Regions from separate parts of the Xenorhabdus poinarii G6 genome, predicted to be linked through region 2. Evidence: predicted binding sites of a transcription regulator. Region 2 holds the regulator's gene; each other region holds the start of a gene.
The links. Region 2 encodes sigma-54, which starts transcription at its own class of promoters, with help from an activator protein. Its sites were predicted from a motif close to GTTGGCACANNTTTCGCTNT; they were not measured.

Region 1 (5,779 bases), 600 kb from region 2:
GGTAAACTCGGATCATAATCTTTGAGTAACGTCACACTGGCAGGTTTCTCCAGAGAAACTAATTGATACACCCGCTCGACCACATGGTGGATGCTTTGCCGGGTTTGTGTTCCCGGATGTTGCGGCCCCAGTAAGCGATCAACAAGCGCGCGTAGCCTGTCAGCCTGTTCAATGATAACTTGGGTATATTCCCGCAGAGAGGGATCGGGCAGGGCTTTGGCGAGTAGCTGTGCGGCGCCCCGTAGCCCCCCCAGGGGATTTTTAATTTCATGTGCCAGCCCCCGAACCAATTCCCGAGCCGCCACCTGCTGTGCCTGTTGTATCTGCTCTTGGCTTAAACGGCGTTGACTGTCCATAGTCGCCAGTTCCAGCAAGATAGAGTGCTCGGCAATGGGTTGGGCGCTGAGCGACATTACATGAAAATGATTATTGATGACCAGAATGACTTCGTTATCGGTAAACCCGTGACCGTTAATCAAACTTGAGCGCATCAACTCTGTGTCCAGCGAGAGATAACTAAATAAAACCGGCAGTGGCGTTCCGAATAACTTATGTGAACTTTGCGCCAAAAGTTGCAGAGCAGAATGATTGGCGTAGCGGATAATTAAATTATTATCCAGCACCAATACGCTGTTTATCAGCGAATTGAGTATCTGTTCTGCGTGGGTAACCTCAGCCATTGCTATTCAATTCCTGCACTTTTTTGGTGCATTGTAGCTTATTTAAGTTATAACTTGATGGATTATTCTACTAAAAATGCCTTCTTCTTCTCATTTTTGAGGCACGGAAACCGGCCTCAGTATGGGGAATCAAGCGTATTGGTCGTGAAAAGCGCCCATCCAACGATGGGCTAAAAAGTTTCACGGCAACAAAAAAACACGTCGGGAGCGGTGGATCATCAACAGCATTACACACTGTAATAGAGTTCAAATTCCAGGGGGTGTGGCGTCATACGGATACGCTCAATTTCACTTTGCTGTAATTTGATATAAGCATCGATCGCATCATCAGTGAAAACACCACCGCGTATCAGGAAGTCACGATCTGCATCCAGAGCTGCGATGGCTTCTTCCAGAGAAGAGGCGACAGTTGGGATCTCTTGTGCTTCTTCTGCGGGTAGATCATATAAATTTTTATCCATGGCATCACCGGGATGAATTTTGTTGATGATGCCATCCAAACCTGCCATCAACAGGGCAGAGAAAGCCAAATAAGGATTCGCGGCGGGATCAGGGAAACGAACCTCAATACGGCGGGCTTTGGCGCTGGCGACAACCGGAATACGGATCGAGGCGGAGCGATTGCGGGCAGAATAAGCCAGCATTACCGGCGCTTCAAAGCCCGGCACTAACCGCTTATAGGAATTAGTGGTCGGATTGGTGAAAGCATTCAGAGCACGGGCATGTTTGATGATGCCGCCGATATAGTACAGCGCCAGTTCTGACAAACCGCCATATTTATCACCGGCGAAGAGATTCGTACCATTTTTGGACAGTGACATATGGCAGTGCATACCGGAGCCATTATCTCCCACCAGCGGTTTTGGCATAAATGTGGCGGTCTTACCAAATTTATGAGCAACGTTATGAACGACATACTTATAAATCTGGGTTTCATCGGCTTTTTTGGTCATCGTATTAAAGCGAGTCGCGACTTCGTTTTGCCCGGCAGTGGCGACTTCGTGGTGATGCGCTTCAACAATCAAGCCCATTTTCTCCATCGTCAGACAGATAGCCGAACGTAGATCCTGGGACGAATCCACGGGAGGCACAGGAAAATAGCCACCTTTGACGGCAGGGCGATGACCTTTATTCCCATTTTCATAACGTGTACCACTGTTCCATGCTGCCTCAATATCATCAATGTGGTAATACGAGCCAGAGATAGCGTTGCCGAAACGCACGTCATCAAACAGGAAAAATTCCGGCTCTGGCCCAAATAACACCGTGTCGGCGATGTCACTTGCCCGCAGGAAATCTTCTGCGCGTTTGGCAATGGAACGAGGATCACGTTCATAGCCTTGCATCGTGCCAGGTTCTAAGATATCGCAACGTATAATCAACGTGGCATCATTAAAGAATGGATCAAGCATGGCCGTATTGGGATCTGGCATTAACACCATATCGGACTCATTAATACCTTTCCACCCACCGATAGAGGAACCATCAAACATTTTGCCATCTTCAAAGAAATCTTCATCAATCTGGTGGGCTGGGATGGTGATATGTTGCTCTTTACCTTTGGTATCAGTAAAACGTAAGTCAATAAATTTCACCTGATGTTCTTCAATCATGGACAAAACATGCTCAATGGACATACTGAATTCTCCTGGGTTACGTCAGCCTGATAGAACGATGCATGAAGAAGGTCGTTTTATCTTAAAGGGGCATTTTTGCGATTAATTTTTATAAAATCGGGATTGAAAAGATAAATGCTAAAAGCGTGCCAACATTTATAAATTATTTAATATCAATATATTATATTGTGGTAACGCAAGGAGCATGGGGAAAGAGAACAATTTTTAAAGCAGGTTGCCCTAAATTAGGGAAAAATAAAAATCATTTTGCACAAAAATGGTGCAAAAAGTGTTTAAATCATATCGATAGATGAGAGGCGATATTGTTATTGATCAAGGAAAGGGAGTAAGAGGCGCAATCAACATGGATTGCGCCTGTGGGGCTAACGTAAACTATCGATGATTTTGGTATCGAATGCTATATTAATCCATATAATAGGTTAACTTACCATTCAGCAGAGATTGTACTTCGCTGCTACTGCCACCCCCCGCAATTCCTCCCCAGGTATAGACTTTGTTATCTGCTGACAGCGCAAGGAATGCGGTTCCCGTCGAGTAAATGGCCCTGATATCTTTCATGTCGGGTTGAGCAATTGAAGGAATATTATAAGAATCAGGATGTTGCCAAGTAGCCACCTGGCCATTTTTTCTTAATACGGCAAACCCATTCGCAGAGCCGGTTATTTGAACGATATCGGTGAGGTTTAAAATGTCTCCCCCTAGCGCGTCTACTCCTTCTGCTGAGTACGTGCTCAGTTTGTTACCCCTTAGTACTAAGATCGCTTTTCTGGTGGATGATAAATCTGTTGCTGGCTCATGGTCGTTCCCATTAATACTGTAGTAGCCATTGCCTAGCGTCCATCCCCATACATACACGCTACCATCGCGGCGAATTGCTACGTTACCTAATGGTTCCAGAGGCTCAAACTCTTTTTCCCCACGGTAACTAAGTCCGGTGGTACATATAAGATCCTGAGATGAAGGGGAAAAAGGCTGAAAGAGGCTTAAATCACCCCAAATGGAGAGATTACCATTCGGGTCGGCAAGCGCGAAACCTCTTGGCATTGCTGTGAGGAAACGCGGCGGTGAAACAAGATAAGGTGCATTGGGATCCAGTACCCACCCATACGAATGTATGGCGGTTCCCCAAAGAGTTTGTATTTTTCCAGAATGACTATTATAGGCTGTACAACCAAGCAGATTTCCGACAAAAAGATTTTTCCCATCACCAAGAGAATCATACGGATAATACCCAGAAGCACTATTCTCTCCCCAAGCGCCCTCCCAAGCGAATATTTTCCTGGTCCCTTTTTCGACAGCAAAAAAGCTTCTGCCACCCGCTGCTACATCATCAAAATTTCCGGGGGGGATACGCATATTCGTGCCGTAAGCCCATAATGTTGAATCCGTTTTAAGCCCGGCATAAGAATCGCCAGTGGTAGTAATGGATTTTATGCCTGATTGCGTAAAGTAATTACCGAAGACGCCACCCCAGCCAACCATCGTATTGTCATTGAGTAGCACAGCAAAAGAAGACGGGGACGGAGCAAGATAGTCATATTCATGGTCTATTGGATCGTTATACGCGCCCACAGGGAGACCGAGCGTACCACCGTTACCAATCACATTGATTGGGCTTATTTTAAGCGTGTCAGTTCCGTGGGTAACTTTAATCGCGAGCCAGGGCGCAGTATCGTAGAAAAATGAAGAACTTTCATATGAAAAAGGAGAAAAGAGTGGTGATTTACCACCTATGTATTCCCACTTCACTGAAAGTGGATTACCATTTTTATCCCAGGCGGTCAGTCGTTGTGGTGCTTTAAGCCCGTTAGCGATAACTAAATCAGAATAGCGAGCCCCCATAACAATAAAGGGTTCTCCGTCTGATGGATTTGGTGGGGTTGTCGTTGGTGACGACGTGCCATCAATAACTTTTACAGATGTAATATTTGAGCTTCTAGTTTCTGAATCGGTAAAATGTCTAATAAAATAATACAATTGATATTCACCATCTGGGAATTGTGATATATCTATTTGGGCAATTTGGAATGGATCTTTCAAGCTTTCAGGATTAGGTACTGAATAAACATGAGGTACAGATGTAAAATGAAGTGTAATTTGATCTTTTTCAGCAATACCTTCATATTTTGGTATCTCTACTATAATCTTATTATCGGTTATTTTAGACTTATCTAAAACACCATTTACAGCTTGAGGTAATATAGGTGCTGATAGGTAACTCATAAGTTAGTCCTTTTGTGAATTTTAATTATATAATCAGATTGGTTCATGGATAATTTACACAAAGCTATATTTTAAAACTAATGAAAACAAGCTATCGGAATGATGAGTGTAAATTATCGTTGCTTTAGAACAAGAATCTTCCAATTAATAATGATTATTTGTTTTTTACATGGTAATATATTTTATACTTGAGTTGTTAGTTTTAATTAAACATAAGAATAGTAAAGTAACCTCCTGATATTTTTTGTATTAATCATTAAATCATAAATAAATTATTAAATTGATTGAAATTAGTTATCACATAAGAAAACTATGGCGTACAATCAGGAGGCGTCCCAGGAAGAGCAGTTGAAATTCTGCCTTTCCAAACTTTTGTATGGGAAGATTTATCATCATTATCAATGAAATATGTAAATTGAATCATACCTGTATGACAATTTTCATATTCAGAGCATCCTGTTAAGTAATTGTATGGAATTTCTATTGTTCCAACTGCTGTTATGCCATCACTCCCTGGTTGGTCTGGTATCGATCCATTAAACCATTTATCAACATTCCTATATCTTGCATTAATTTTTAAGTGTAATCTTATTTTTGATCCCAATGGTGGCTTCGTCATATCATTTGGATCGTTAGTCCCTGTGATCTGAACAAATAATCCAGTACTATTTAAACCATTATTAGATATATTTTCACAGGTAACAACATTGTTGTACTTAATATCAACACAATCCATATTGTCAAAATCGTCTATAATATTACTAGGATCACTAGCTCCAAAACTAGAATAAACTACACATTTATCATAATAAACTGGAGCCGGCCATGGTTCACCGGTATATGTTAATTCTAAAGGATTGGATATTAAAATATTAGCGCTATCTGTATGAACTATCTTATAATAAAACTCGGAAACAACTCCAACAGGAAAAATATAATAAGGCAATGATATAGAAAATTTATCTAATTTATCTATATCTACAAGAGGGTAATCAACACCGGCATCATGGTTATTAACATAGAATCTGATTGTATCATTTTCTCTTGCACCCAAATAATGAGGTATTTTTACAAGAAATTTTGTATCACCATGGTTCACTAATTCTCCTCCATTAAACCCTTCGATTTCAGGAGAAGGTAGCTTATGTGTTACACCTGCAGGATCATTGTGAGTAATATTTAATGTGTCAGACGAAGGTTCTGCACCACCAACACCAAAAACTTGAGTATTTAGACTTA
Region 2 (5,779 bases):
GACAATGCAACCGCGATTGCCCGTATTTATGAGGTCAGTGAACTGGTTATTGGCCTGACCATTCTTGCGGTGGGAACCAGCCTGCCAGAACTTGCCACCACAATAGCCGCGGCCATAAAAGGTGAGAATGACATGGCCATAGGGAATATTGTTGGCTCTAACGTATTCAATATCACACTGGTGCTCGGCATCCCCGCCTTACTCTCTCCCAGTGCCATTAGCGAGGATGTCTTTTATCGGGATTTTTGGGTCATAATGGCAGCAAGTATCCTCTTCACCGTATTTTGCCTGGGAAGAAAGTCCAGATTAAACCGATTAAACGGTATCTTGTTACTGAGCTGTTTTATCGCTTATTTTATCATACTTTATTATTGCTAATTTTCACGGTATTGCATCATTGCCGATTGAGTGGGAAAAGAGTGGGAAGTAAACATGCCTAAAATCGATTTTCAACAAGCAGGTAAGAGAGTATTACATATTGAACTCGAAGGGCTGGCTGGCCTGGCGCAATATATTAATGATGATTTCAGTCAAGCCTGTGAGTTAATGTTTGAGTGTGAAGGGAAAGTAATTGTGATGGGAATGGGGAAATCCGGCCATATCGGGCGTAAAATCGCGGCGACATTTGCCAGTACCGGTACACCTTCTTTCTTTGTTCATCCTGGCGAAGCCAGCCACGGCGATCTTGGTATGGTGACATCAAAAGATATCGTGCTGGCCATTTCTAATTCCGGTGAATCAAATGAGATTCTGGCATTAATTCCCGTTCTCAAGCGACAAAAAGTCCCGCTCATCTGCATGACAAACAATCGTGACAGTAGCATGGGGAAAGCCTCAGATATCCACTTGTGCATTAAAACCCCGCAAGAAGCCTGCCCACTGGGATTGGCGCCCACAACCAGCACCACGGCAACCCTTGTCATGGGTGATGCATTAGCGCTTGCCCTTTTGCAAGCGCGTGGCTTTACTGCCGAAGACTTCGCACTTTCTCACCCTGGCGGGACACTCGGACGTAAACTGCTGCTGCTGGCCAGTGATTTAATGGCCACGGGGGATAACATTCCTCATGTTCCCCAGACGGCGACGCTGCGGGAAGCGTTGATCGAAATCACCCGCAAAAAACTGGGGATGACCGTTATCTGCGATGATGACAGGCAGATCAAGGGAATTTTTACCGATGGCGACTTGCGTCGTGTATTCGATATGGGCATTGATTTAAACCATGCAAAAATCGCCGACGTCATGACGGCGGGGGGCATCCGTATTAAACCGAATGCCCTAGCGGTTGATGCTTTAAACTTAATGCAATCACGCCATATCACCTCACTATTAGTCACGGAAGGTGACAAACTACTTGGTGTATTACATATGCACGATCTTTTACAGGCCGGGGTCGTGTAAAGCAAGTACACTGGTATCAATAAGCATGATATAAATCTTAAGAGAATGTTTTGATGAGTCAAAAAGCATACCTGGACACCTGTTACGGCCCAGTCAGCAACGCCGTGATTGAAAAAGCCCGCCAAATCCGTCTTCTGATTTGTGATGTCGATGGAGTCATGTCCGATGGCATCATCTACATGGGCAATGAAGGCGAAGAACTAAAAGCATTTAACGTGCGTGATGGTTATGGTATCCGTTGCTTAATTACGTCGGGTATTGAAGTTGCTATCATTACTGGCCGCAACGCTAAACTGCTGGAAAATCGAGCAAAAACACTCGGTATTACCCATCTTTACCAAGGTCAGAACGATAAGGTTTTGGCGTATAAAGAACTGTTGGATAAACTAGCATTACAGCCAGAGCAAATCGCCTATATTGGTGATGATCTTATTGACTGGCCTGTCATGGCACAAGTTGGGTTATCTGTTGCCGTTGCTGATGCCCATCCATTACTGTTGCCGAAAGCAGATTATGTCACTCAGACAGTCGGCGGTCGTGGGGCAGTCAGGGAACTTTGTGATTTGGTGCTCTTCGCTCAAAATAAGCTAGAAGACGCCAAAGGGTTATCCATCTAAATTAAAACTGAAAAAAGAAATAATGAGCAAAATTCGATCCTGGTTGATCGCAATACTGGCCCTGATCGCGCTTGCGCTGATCGGCTGGAATTTATCAAATGTCAATGATGGGGCTTCGCTCCCCATTGTGGATGACGGTTATCCTAATTATCAAACACAAGAAGCCATTACGTTTGTCTATGACCCTGAAGGTAAGCTGGCTTACAAGCTGGTCGCTGATGACGTTAAAAACTATACGAAAACGAAGCAAACTTGGTTTACCAACCCGGTATTGACAACATTTGATCCCAATGGTGCCCCCGGCGCCCCGATACCCACATGGACAGTGCGATCGAATCAGGCCAAACTGACTAACGATAACATGCTCTATCTGTATGGGGATGTCCAAGTGGATAGCCTGACCGATGCGTCACAATTGCAGCGGATCACAACAGACAATGCGACTGTCAATCTCACGACACAGGATGTCGCATCCGATAACCGGGTGGCCCTCACTGGCGTCGGACTGAAATCTGTTGGCATGAAAATGCGTGGCAATCTGCGAAACAAAACTGCTGAATTGATTGAAAAGGTGACTACTCAATATGAGATCCCACATGAACAACCTAATCCGTAATACCGTGATTGCCGGTACCCTGTTTGCCGTCAGCCTGCCCGTACTGGCTCTAAAAGAGGATACAAAAAAGCCCATTACCATCGACTCCGCCAAACAGTCGCTGGATTTAACGGGGAACATTGCCACATTTACAGATAATGTTATCGTCAAGCAAGGCTCAATCGACATTCATGCCGATAAAGTCGTTGTGACCCGCCCGGGCGGAAACGCCGATAAAACCGTTATCGAAGCTTACGGTAACCCGGCCACTTTTTATCAATTACAAGATGATGGCAAACCGCTCAAAGGCCATGCGTCAAAGATGCGCTATGAAACCGATAAAGAGCTGGTCGAGCTGACGGGCAATGCCTATCTTGAACAGCTAGACAGCAACATCAAAGGCGATAAAATCACGTATCTGGTGCCAACACAACAGATGGAAGCCTTTAGTAATAAAGGTAAACATGTCACCACCGTCCTGTTACCTGCCCAGCTACAGGAAAAAGATTCCGGGGTTAACCACGCTGATGCTCATAAAAAGAGTCAATAAGGACTAATGGCAAGACTAATATGGCAATATTAAACGCAGAAAACCTGGCGAAAGCATATAAAGGCCGTAAGGTCGTTGAAGACGTCAGCCTCAATGTGAAGTCGGGAGAAATTGTTGGCTTACTCGGCCCCAACGGGGCAGGTAAAACCACGACGTTCTACATGGTGGTTGGCATTGTTGCTCGTGATGCGGGTTCGATCGCCATTGATGAAGAAGATATCAGCCTGCTGCCCCTGCATGAACGTGCCCGTCGCGGAATCGGTTACTTGCCTCAGGAAGCTTCCATTTTCCGTCGCTTGAGTGTCTTTGACAATTTGATGTCTGTACTGGAGATCCGCAAAGATCTGACCCAAGAGCAAAGAAAAGAACGGGCAGAAGCGCTGATGGAAGAATTTCACATTTCTCACCTGCGCGATAGCCTTGGCCAATCGCTTTCCGGTGGTGAGCGCCGTCGTGTGGAAATTGCCCGGGCGCTGGCTGCCAATCCTAAATTCATCCTGTTAGATGAACCTTTTGCTGGCGTTGATCCGATTTCCGTACTGGATATTAAAAAGATCATTCAGCACCTGCGGGACTGCGGCTTAGGGGTACTCATTACTGACCATAATGTGCGTGAAACATTGGATGTCTGTGAACGAGCCTATATCGTCAGTCAAGGTCACCTGATTGCCCACGGTACGCCAACGGATATCCTGAATAACGAGCAGGTCAAACGTGTCTATTTGGGTGAAGGTTTCCGCTTATAACCGCCATCCTTCTGTCAGGCGCAATCCAGGGAATCACTCAGGCGAGATTAAGGAGAAAGTGGTCACGCTATGAAGCAAAGTTTGCAACTCAAACTCAGTCAGCAATTGACAATGACACCACAACTCCAGCAAGCCATTCGTTTGTTGCAGCTATCGACGTTTGAACTTCAGCAAGAAATTCAGCAGGCTTTGGAAACCAATCCGTTGCTTGAACAGAGTGATCCGCATCAGGAAGTGGAGAATCAGGTACTTTCTGATGTGGAAACAGAAGTTATGGATACCCGTGAAGCACTTGAACAGAAGGATATGCCTGAAGAGTTGCCGCTGGATGCCAGTTGGGATGAAATTTACGCCGCTGGCACACCGTCAGGCACCAGTAACGATTACACCGCCGATGATTTTCCTGTCTATCAGGGAGAAACTACCCAGACATTGCAAGATTACCTCATGTGGCAGGCCACATTAACACCATTTACAGAAACGGATGCGGCGATTGCCACTTCAATTATTGATGCCATTGATGACAACGGTTACCTGAGCACGTCCATTGAAGAGATTCTTGCCAGCATGGGGGATGATGCGCTGACTTTGGCCGAAGTCGAAACCGTCCTTAAGCGCATACAGCATTTTGATCCGATTGGTGTTGCTGCCCGTGACTTACGCGAATGTTTGCTGATCCAGCTTTCAGTACTACCGTCAGACACACCTTACCTGAATGAAGCCAGGCGGGTTACCGATCATTACCTTGATCTGCTGGGTAACCGAGACTTCCGTAATTTATTACGTCAGAGCAAATTAAAAGAGCGTGTTCTGAAAGGGGCCATTGATATCATTCAATCACTAGAGCCAAAACCGGGTCTGGCCATCAATACAGGGGAATCTGAATATGTTATTCCAGATGTCTTGGTGCGGAAAGAAAATGAAAACTGGCAAGTTAGCCTAAATACCGATAGCATTCCCCGTCTGCACATCAACCAACACTATGCAGCCTTGGGGAAACAGGCCAATAATGAAAGTGACAGCCTGTTCATACGCAATAACTTGCAAGAGGCCAAGTGGCTCATCAAAAGCCTCGAAAGCCGTAATGAAACGTTATTGAAAGTCGCCGTCAGCATTGTTGAACAGCAACAAGATTTTTTTGAGTATGGTGAAGAACACATGAAACCACTGGTACTGGCAGATATCGCCTACCAGGTTGATATGCATGAATCCACCATCTCCCGTGTGACGACACAGAAGTACCTGTATAGTCCACGCGGTATTTTTGAGCTTAAATATTTTTTTTCCAGTCACGTCAATACAGAGAGTGGCGGTGAAGCCTCTTCGACGGCAATACGTGCGCTGGTGAAAAAACTGGTCGCGGCAGAAAACCCGGCCAAACCACTAAGTGACAGTAAATTGACCAGCCTGCTCACTGAACAAGGTATTCAGGTTGCGCGCCGGACTGTCGCAAAATATAGAGAGTCGTTATCCATCCCGCCTTCAAATCAACGTAAAAAACTGGTTTGAACAACACAGAGAAGGAAAACACCATGCAACTCAATATCACAGGCCATAACATTGAAATCACAGATGCACTTCGCAACATTGTGAACAGCAAATGCAGCAAATTGGATCAATATTTCAATAAGATTCATCTCATCCAGGTCATACTCCGGGTGGAAAAGGTGGAGCGGATCGCCGAAGCCACGGTGCATATTAACGGAGGCGAGTTGCATGCAACCGCAGAACATGAAGACATGTATGCGGCCATTGATGTGCTGGTCGATAAACTGGCGCGTCAATTGACCAAACACAAAAGTAAATTGAGACAACATTAATCGCTTTCAGGCAACGGGGCCATCATAAAATTACCACTGTTCTCTCTATA
Region 3 (5,779 bases), 920 kb from region 2:
ATAATGGCCATTAAGCTCTTTTGCCAGGCGTTCTGATTCTTGGTAAATCAAAGCAGAATGCTCGACAAAATGGCATTTACCACCATAGAACTCAATTTCTTGAATTTTACGCTTAGCTGTGCAGGAGGGCATGACAGCGATAAAAGGCAAACCAAGTAAGCGGGCAAAATAAGCTTCCGAAACGGCAGTGCTTCCTGACGAAGCTTCAATAATAGGGGTTCCTTCCTTAATCCAGCCATTAGTGAGTGCGTACAGGAATAAGGAGCGGGCGAGTCGATGCTTCAGGCTACCTGTGGGGTGCGTACTCTCATCTTTAAGGTAGAGATGAATGCCTGGAAACATTGGCAGGTTAAGACGAATTAGATGTGTATCAGCACTGCGTTGATAATCAGCTTGAATGGATTTTATGGCATTTTTAGCCCATAAAGACGACATAAATTGACCCTAAATAATAATACCGTAATGGCATATAGATTACCCTTACATTCGGAGAAATAGATTGTTATTTTTCTGAGATTATCCGTAATATTTGGGAAATATTTCTACAGGATTTAGATATGCTAGACAAAATAGACCGTAAGCTACTGGGGTTGCTGCAACAGGATTGTAGTCTATCCCTGAATGCACTGGCTGAAGCTGTTAATCTGACGTCGACACCTTGCTGGAAACGGCTAAAACGACTTGAAGATGAAGGTTATATTGTCGGAAAAGTCGCATTATTAAATGGGGGGAAACTTGGCCTGGGGCTGACAGTGATAGTCATGATTAAGACTCAGCAACACAGCAGCGAATGGTATGAACAATTTGTCACCTTTATAAAAGAGATGCCAGAAGTCTTAACATTTTATCGAATGGCGGGTGAATATGATTATCTGATGCATGTAGAAGTTGTTGATATGAAAAGTTATGATCGTTTCTACAAGCGTATGGTAAACGGGGTTTCAGGTTTGATTGATGTCACCTCTAACTTTGCAATGGAAAAGATAAAATATACAACGGCGTTGCCAATACCAGAGCCAGTAATATAACGCTCTCTTTAGTTGGTAGGTGCTAACTCTTCATTTTTACCTTGGGAATAGGTGTGTGAGATTATTTTCACAATTAAGCTGGTATTTTGTTAGTGAATGGCGGCGTTATTTGGGGGCGGTTATTTTTCTCGTTTTGATTGCGATATTGCAACTCATTCCTCCCCGCCTGGTTGGTGTTATCGTTGATGGTATTAGCTCAAAAACGATGACCCCTCGTCAGTTAGGTATGTGGCTCGGAATAATCCTGTTGATTGCGTTAGCAATATATGGTCTGCGATATGTTTGGCGTGTATGGCTGTTCGGTGCTTCGTATCGACTGGCTGTGAAGTTACGTAGTGACTTCTATTTACGTCTGAGTAGTCAGAATCCTGAATTCTATTTACGCCACAGAACAGGCGATCTTATGGCTCGCGCTACCAACGATGTTGACAGAGTTGTTTTTGCGGCAGGTGAGGGAGTACTTACTCTGGTTGACGCTTTAGTGATGGGTGGCGCTGTCCTAATTGTCATGAGTGTGGAAATCAGTTGGCAGTTAACATTGTTATCACTGTTGCCTATGCCGATTATGGCTTTGGTCATTAAGCATTATGGTAATCAGCTTCATCATCGTTTTAAATCTGCGCAAGGTGCATTTTCTGCCCTGAATAACCATGCTCAGGAAAGTTTGACGAGTATCCGTATGATAAAAGCGTTTGGCCTGGAAAAGCTGCAATCTGATCAGTTTGAAGAAGTTGCCATTGATGCCGGACGTAAAAATATGCATGTTGCGCGTGTTGATGCACGCTTTGACCCCACCATTTTTATCACTATCGCTGTTGCAAATCTTTTAGCTGTCGGTGGTGGTGGTTGGATGGTGCTGAATGGTGCCATGACGCTTGGCGAGCTGACCAGTTTTGTCATGTACCTGGGGTTGATGATCTGGCCAATGTTGGCATTGGCATGGATGTTCAACATCGTCGAGAGGGGAAGTGCTGCTTATACTCGTATCCGAAGTTTATTACGGGAACCTCTGGTCATTGAAGAGGGTACGTTGTCCTTGTCGCCAGAGCGGGGAAGCTTGCAGGCAAATATCAACGGATTTTCTTACCCTGCAAACAATACACCTGTTTTACAAGATATTCGTTTCCAGTTGAAGCCAGGGCAGTTATTGGGACTCTGTGGGCCAACCGGTGCCGGGAAAAGCACATTGTTATCTTTGTTACAACGGCAGTTTGATGTCACCGATGGAGAAATTCTTTTTCAGTCAAAAAGTCTCGCTGTTCTCCGAATGGAAGAGTGGCGCGCGCGATTGGCTATTGTCAACCAAAGCCCTTTTCTTTTTTCAGATACCATTGCAGGCAATATTGCATTAGGGCGGCCTGAGGCAACCCTGGAACAGATAGAAGAAGCCGCTCGCCTGGCAAGTATACATGATGATATTTTGCGACTGCCACAGGGATATCAAACGGAAGTGGGAGAACGCGGAGTGATGCTTTCTGGCGGGCAAAAACAACGTATATCCATTGCCAGGGCTTTGCTGTTAGAGGCTGAGATTTTAATTCTTGATGATGCCCTGTCAGCTGTGGATGGGCAAACGGAACACCAGATTATGAAAAACCTCAGCCAATGGCGACAACAGCGTACCATTATTATCAGTGCCCATAGGCTGTCAGCATTAACGGAAGCAGATAATATTTTGGTTATGCAACATGGGCGGACTGTACAGCAAGGCCAGCATAAGCAACTTATCACTCAATCTGGTTGGTATTCTGATATGTACAATTACCAACAATTAGAAGCGGCGTTGGAGGGTGATAATGGCTAAATCTCATCGGTATCACCTATGGCCTGCATTCAAGCGTTTGCTTTCTTACAGTAAAAATTACCGTAAGCCGATGCTAATTGCGGTGTCGATGCTATGGATTGCATCACTGGCAGAAGTGAGTGGGCCTTTGCTGGTTAGTTATTTTATTGACAATATGATAGCAACGGGGAATTTACCGCTTGATATTGTCGGCGGTCTTGCCACTGCATTCTTGCTCTTGCAGCTTATTTCTGCCGTCCTGCATTATTATCAAACGTTACTTTTTAATCAGGCATCGGTCGGAGTGGTACAGAAGCTCCGTACGGATGTGATGAACTCAGCATTGCGTCAGCCATTGAGTGCGTTTGATAATCAGCCGGTTGGACAATTGATATCCCGTGTCACCAATGATACTGAGGTTATTAAAGATCTATTCGTTAATGTGATCCCGACAGTGTTTCGCTGTATTGCATTGATTGGCGCGATGCTGATTGCTATGTTTGTTTTGAATTGGCGCATGGCATGTGTTGCGATCGTGATATTTCCAGCGGTCTTGCTTGTCATGGTCATTTATCAGCGTTTCAGTACTCCAATAGTTCGACAAGTTCGGGGCTATCTGGCGGATATTAATGATGGATTCAATGAAGTCATTAATGGAATGGCAGTGATCCAACAGTTTCGTCAGCAAGCGCGTTTTGGTGAGAAAATGTTGGCAACTCATCGGGCACATTATCAGGCTCGCATGCAGGTTTTACGGTTAGATGGCATCTTGTTGAGGCCCTTATTGAGTTTTTTCTCCACGGCAATATTGTGTGGTTTACTGTTAGTATTTGGCATTAAAGGTACAGACGTTATTGGTGTTGGTGTGCTGTATGCCTTTATTAACTACCTTGGGCGGTTGAATGAGCCACTGATTGAGTTGACTGCACAGCAATCAGTGTTACAGCAAGCTGTGGTTTCAGGAGAGCGGGTTTTTGAGCTTATGGACAGCCCACAGCAGCAATATGGCCATGATTTGCGCGCACTAGAAAGCGGCAGAATTAATATTAAAAACTTAAACTTTGCCTACCGCAGTGACAAATTTGTTCTGAGAGATATTAATCTGCATGTTCCTCCACATGGATTTGTGGCATTAGTCGGGCATACAGGAAGTGGAAAAAGCACGTTAGCCAATTTGATGATGGGCTACTATCCATGGCAAGACGGTGAAATTCATCTTGACGGCCGGCCGGTATCTTCACTTTCCCATGCTGCACTACGCAAGGGGGTGGCAATGGTACAGCAAGACCCGGTGGTTCTGGCTACCTCATTCTTTAACAACATCGCGCTGGGGCGGGATATCAGTGAAGAGAAAATATGGGAAGTGTTAGAGTGGGTTCAATTAGCGAATTTTGTTCGTAATTTGCCCGATGGTTTGAATTCTGTTTTAGGGGAGCAAGGAAATACACTTTCCGCTGGCCAAAAACAACTTTTGGCAATGGCCAGGGTTTTAGTACAAACGCCACAGATTCTCATTTTAGATGAGGCTACTGCAAATATTGATTCAGGAACAGAACAATCAGTACAGAAGGCGTTGGGCATGATCCGTAAACAGACAACATTAGTGGTGATTGCCCATCGTCTTTCAACCATCATTGAAGCCGATTCGATATTTGTGCTGCATCGTGGTGCAATTGTCGAACAGGGACTGCATCATCAGTTACTGGAAAAACGCGGGCGCTATTATCAAATGTACCAACTCCAGCAGGTTGGTGAAACGCTGAATGAAGCAGTGCACATTTAATGTGCATTTTAGCGTGTATATGGGGGAGCCGATATGTTTATCGCTCCCCTTTTTTATCACTTCTTTAAAAATATTTTTAATAACAAGTTGATTACATTTTATTTTTAATTTTTGGCACATCCCTTGCAAATATTCCCCTTGTACAAGCGTGACAAACACATGGGGGAAATATGAAGCTCATTACTATCATCATAAAGCCATTTAAGCTGGAAGAAGTGCGGGAGGCGCTTGCTGATATCGGCATACAAGGTATGACGATAACCGAAGTAAAGGGATTTGGGCGTCAAAAGGGCCATTCTGAACTTTATCGGGGGGCTGAATACAACGTTAATTTTTTACCCAAAGTAAAGATTGATATTGCTACTCATGATGACCGAGTTGAAGAGATTATCCATATTGTGCAACAAACTGCCTTCACCGGAAAGATGGGCGATGGAAAAATCTTTCTCTTTGAATTACAGCGAGCTGTCCGGATCAGGACGGGTGAAATAAATGATGCGGCATTGTAAATGGAGGATGAAAAATGAAGAAAAAATTTTTATCTATGGTGTTGATTGCGAGCAGTTTTCCTTCATTTGCGTTTGCTGTAGAAAATAATCTTGATAAAGCCGATACGGTATTCATGTTGGTCAATACGATACTTGTCCTTTTTATGACGATACCGGGTATTGCGCTGTTTTATGGCGGATTACTGCGCAGCAAAAATGTTTTGTCATTGATGGCACAGGTGATTGTCAGTTTTTCATTGGTTTGTGTGCTTTGGATTATTTATGGCTACAGCATGACCTTTGGCACAGGAAATTATTTTTGGGGTGGCTTTGAGCAGGTTATGTTGAAAAATATAGCCATAACTGATTTAAGTGGAAGCTTTTATCAGTTGATTCATGTGGTTTTTCAAGGCGCCTTTGCATGTATTACTGTTGCTTTAGTTGTAGGGGCTTTATGTGAAAGAGTTCGTTTTTCAGCACTGCTGATTTTTAGCGCGTTGTGGTTAACCATCTCTTATATCCCCATGGCACATATGATATGGGGAGGTGGCTGGCTTGCTAAAGATGGTGCTTTGGACTTTGCTGGCGGGACAGTGGTTCATATTAATGCGGCAGCGGCAGGATTGGTTGGTGCTTATTTACTTGGGAAACGTTCAGGCTTTGGACGAGAAGCATTCAAACCTCATAGCTTACCGAT

Region 1: glnA (glutamate--ammonia ligase) is a predicted target of sigma-54. The motif match lies at 2,431-2,450, and genes of this name have one in related genera.
Region 3: glnK (P-II family nitrogen regulator) is a predicted target of sigma-54. The motif match lies at 4,705-4,724, and genes of this name have one in related genera.

What each region holds. Positions count from the first base shown of each region.
Region 1 covers NZ_FO704551.1:165,714-171,492, forward strand. The annotation lists gene glnL (nitrogen regulation protein NR(II)) at 1-680, opposite strand, end outside; gene glnA (glutamate--ammonia ligase) at 908-2,317, opposite strand; gene XPG1_RS00725 (RCC1 domain-containing protein) at 2,720-4,540, opposite strand; gene XPG1_RS00730 (hypothetical protein) at 4,851-5,779, opposite strand, start outside.
Region 2 covers NZ_FO704551.1:3,223,280-3,229,058, forward strand. The annotation lists gene XPG1_RS14885 (calcium/sodium antiporter) at 1-378, shown strand, start outside; gene kdsD (arabinose-5-phosphate isomerase KdsD) at 433-1,401, shown strand; gene kdsC (3-deoxy-manno-octulosonate-8-phosphatase KdsC) at 1,455-2,018, shown strand; gene lptC (LPS export ABC transporter periplasmic protein LptC) at 2,041-2,634, shown strand; gene lptA (lipopolysaccharide ABC transporter substrate-binding protein LptA) at 2,615-3,163, shown strand; gene lptB (LPS export ABC transporter ATP-binding protein) at 3,184-3,909, shown strand; gene rpoN (RNA polymerase factor sigma-54) at 3,979-5,418, shown strand; gene hpf (ribosome hibernation promoting factor) at 5,442-5,729, shown strand.
Region 3 covers NZ_FO704551.1:484,929-490,707, forward strand. The annotation lists gene XPG1_RS02120 (PLP-dependent cysteine synthase family protein) at 1-435, opposite strand, end outside; gene XPG1_RS02125 (Lrp/AsnC family transcriptional regulator) at 558-1,028, shown strand; gene XPG1_RS02130 (SmdA family multidrug ABC transporter permease/ATP-binding protein) at 1,084-2,832, shown strand; gene XPG1_RS02135 (SmdB family multidrug efflux ABC transporter permease/ATP-binding protein) at 2,825-4,594, shown strand; gene glnK (P-II family nitrogen regulator) at 4,765-5,103, shown strand; gene amtB (ammonium transporter AmtB) at 5,118-5,779, shown strand, end outside.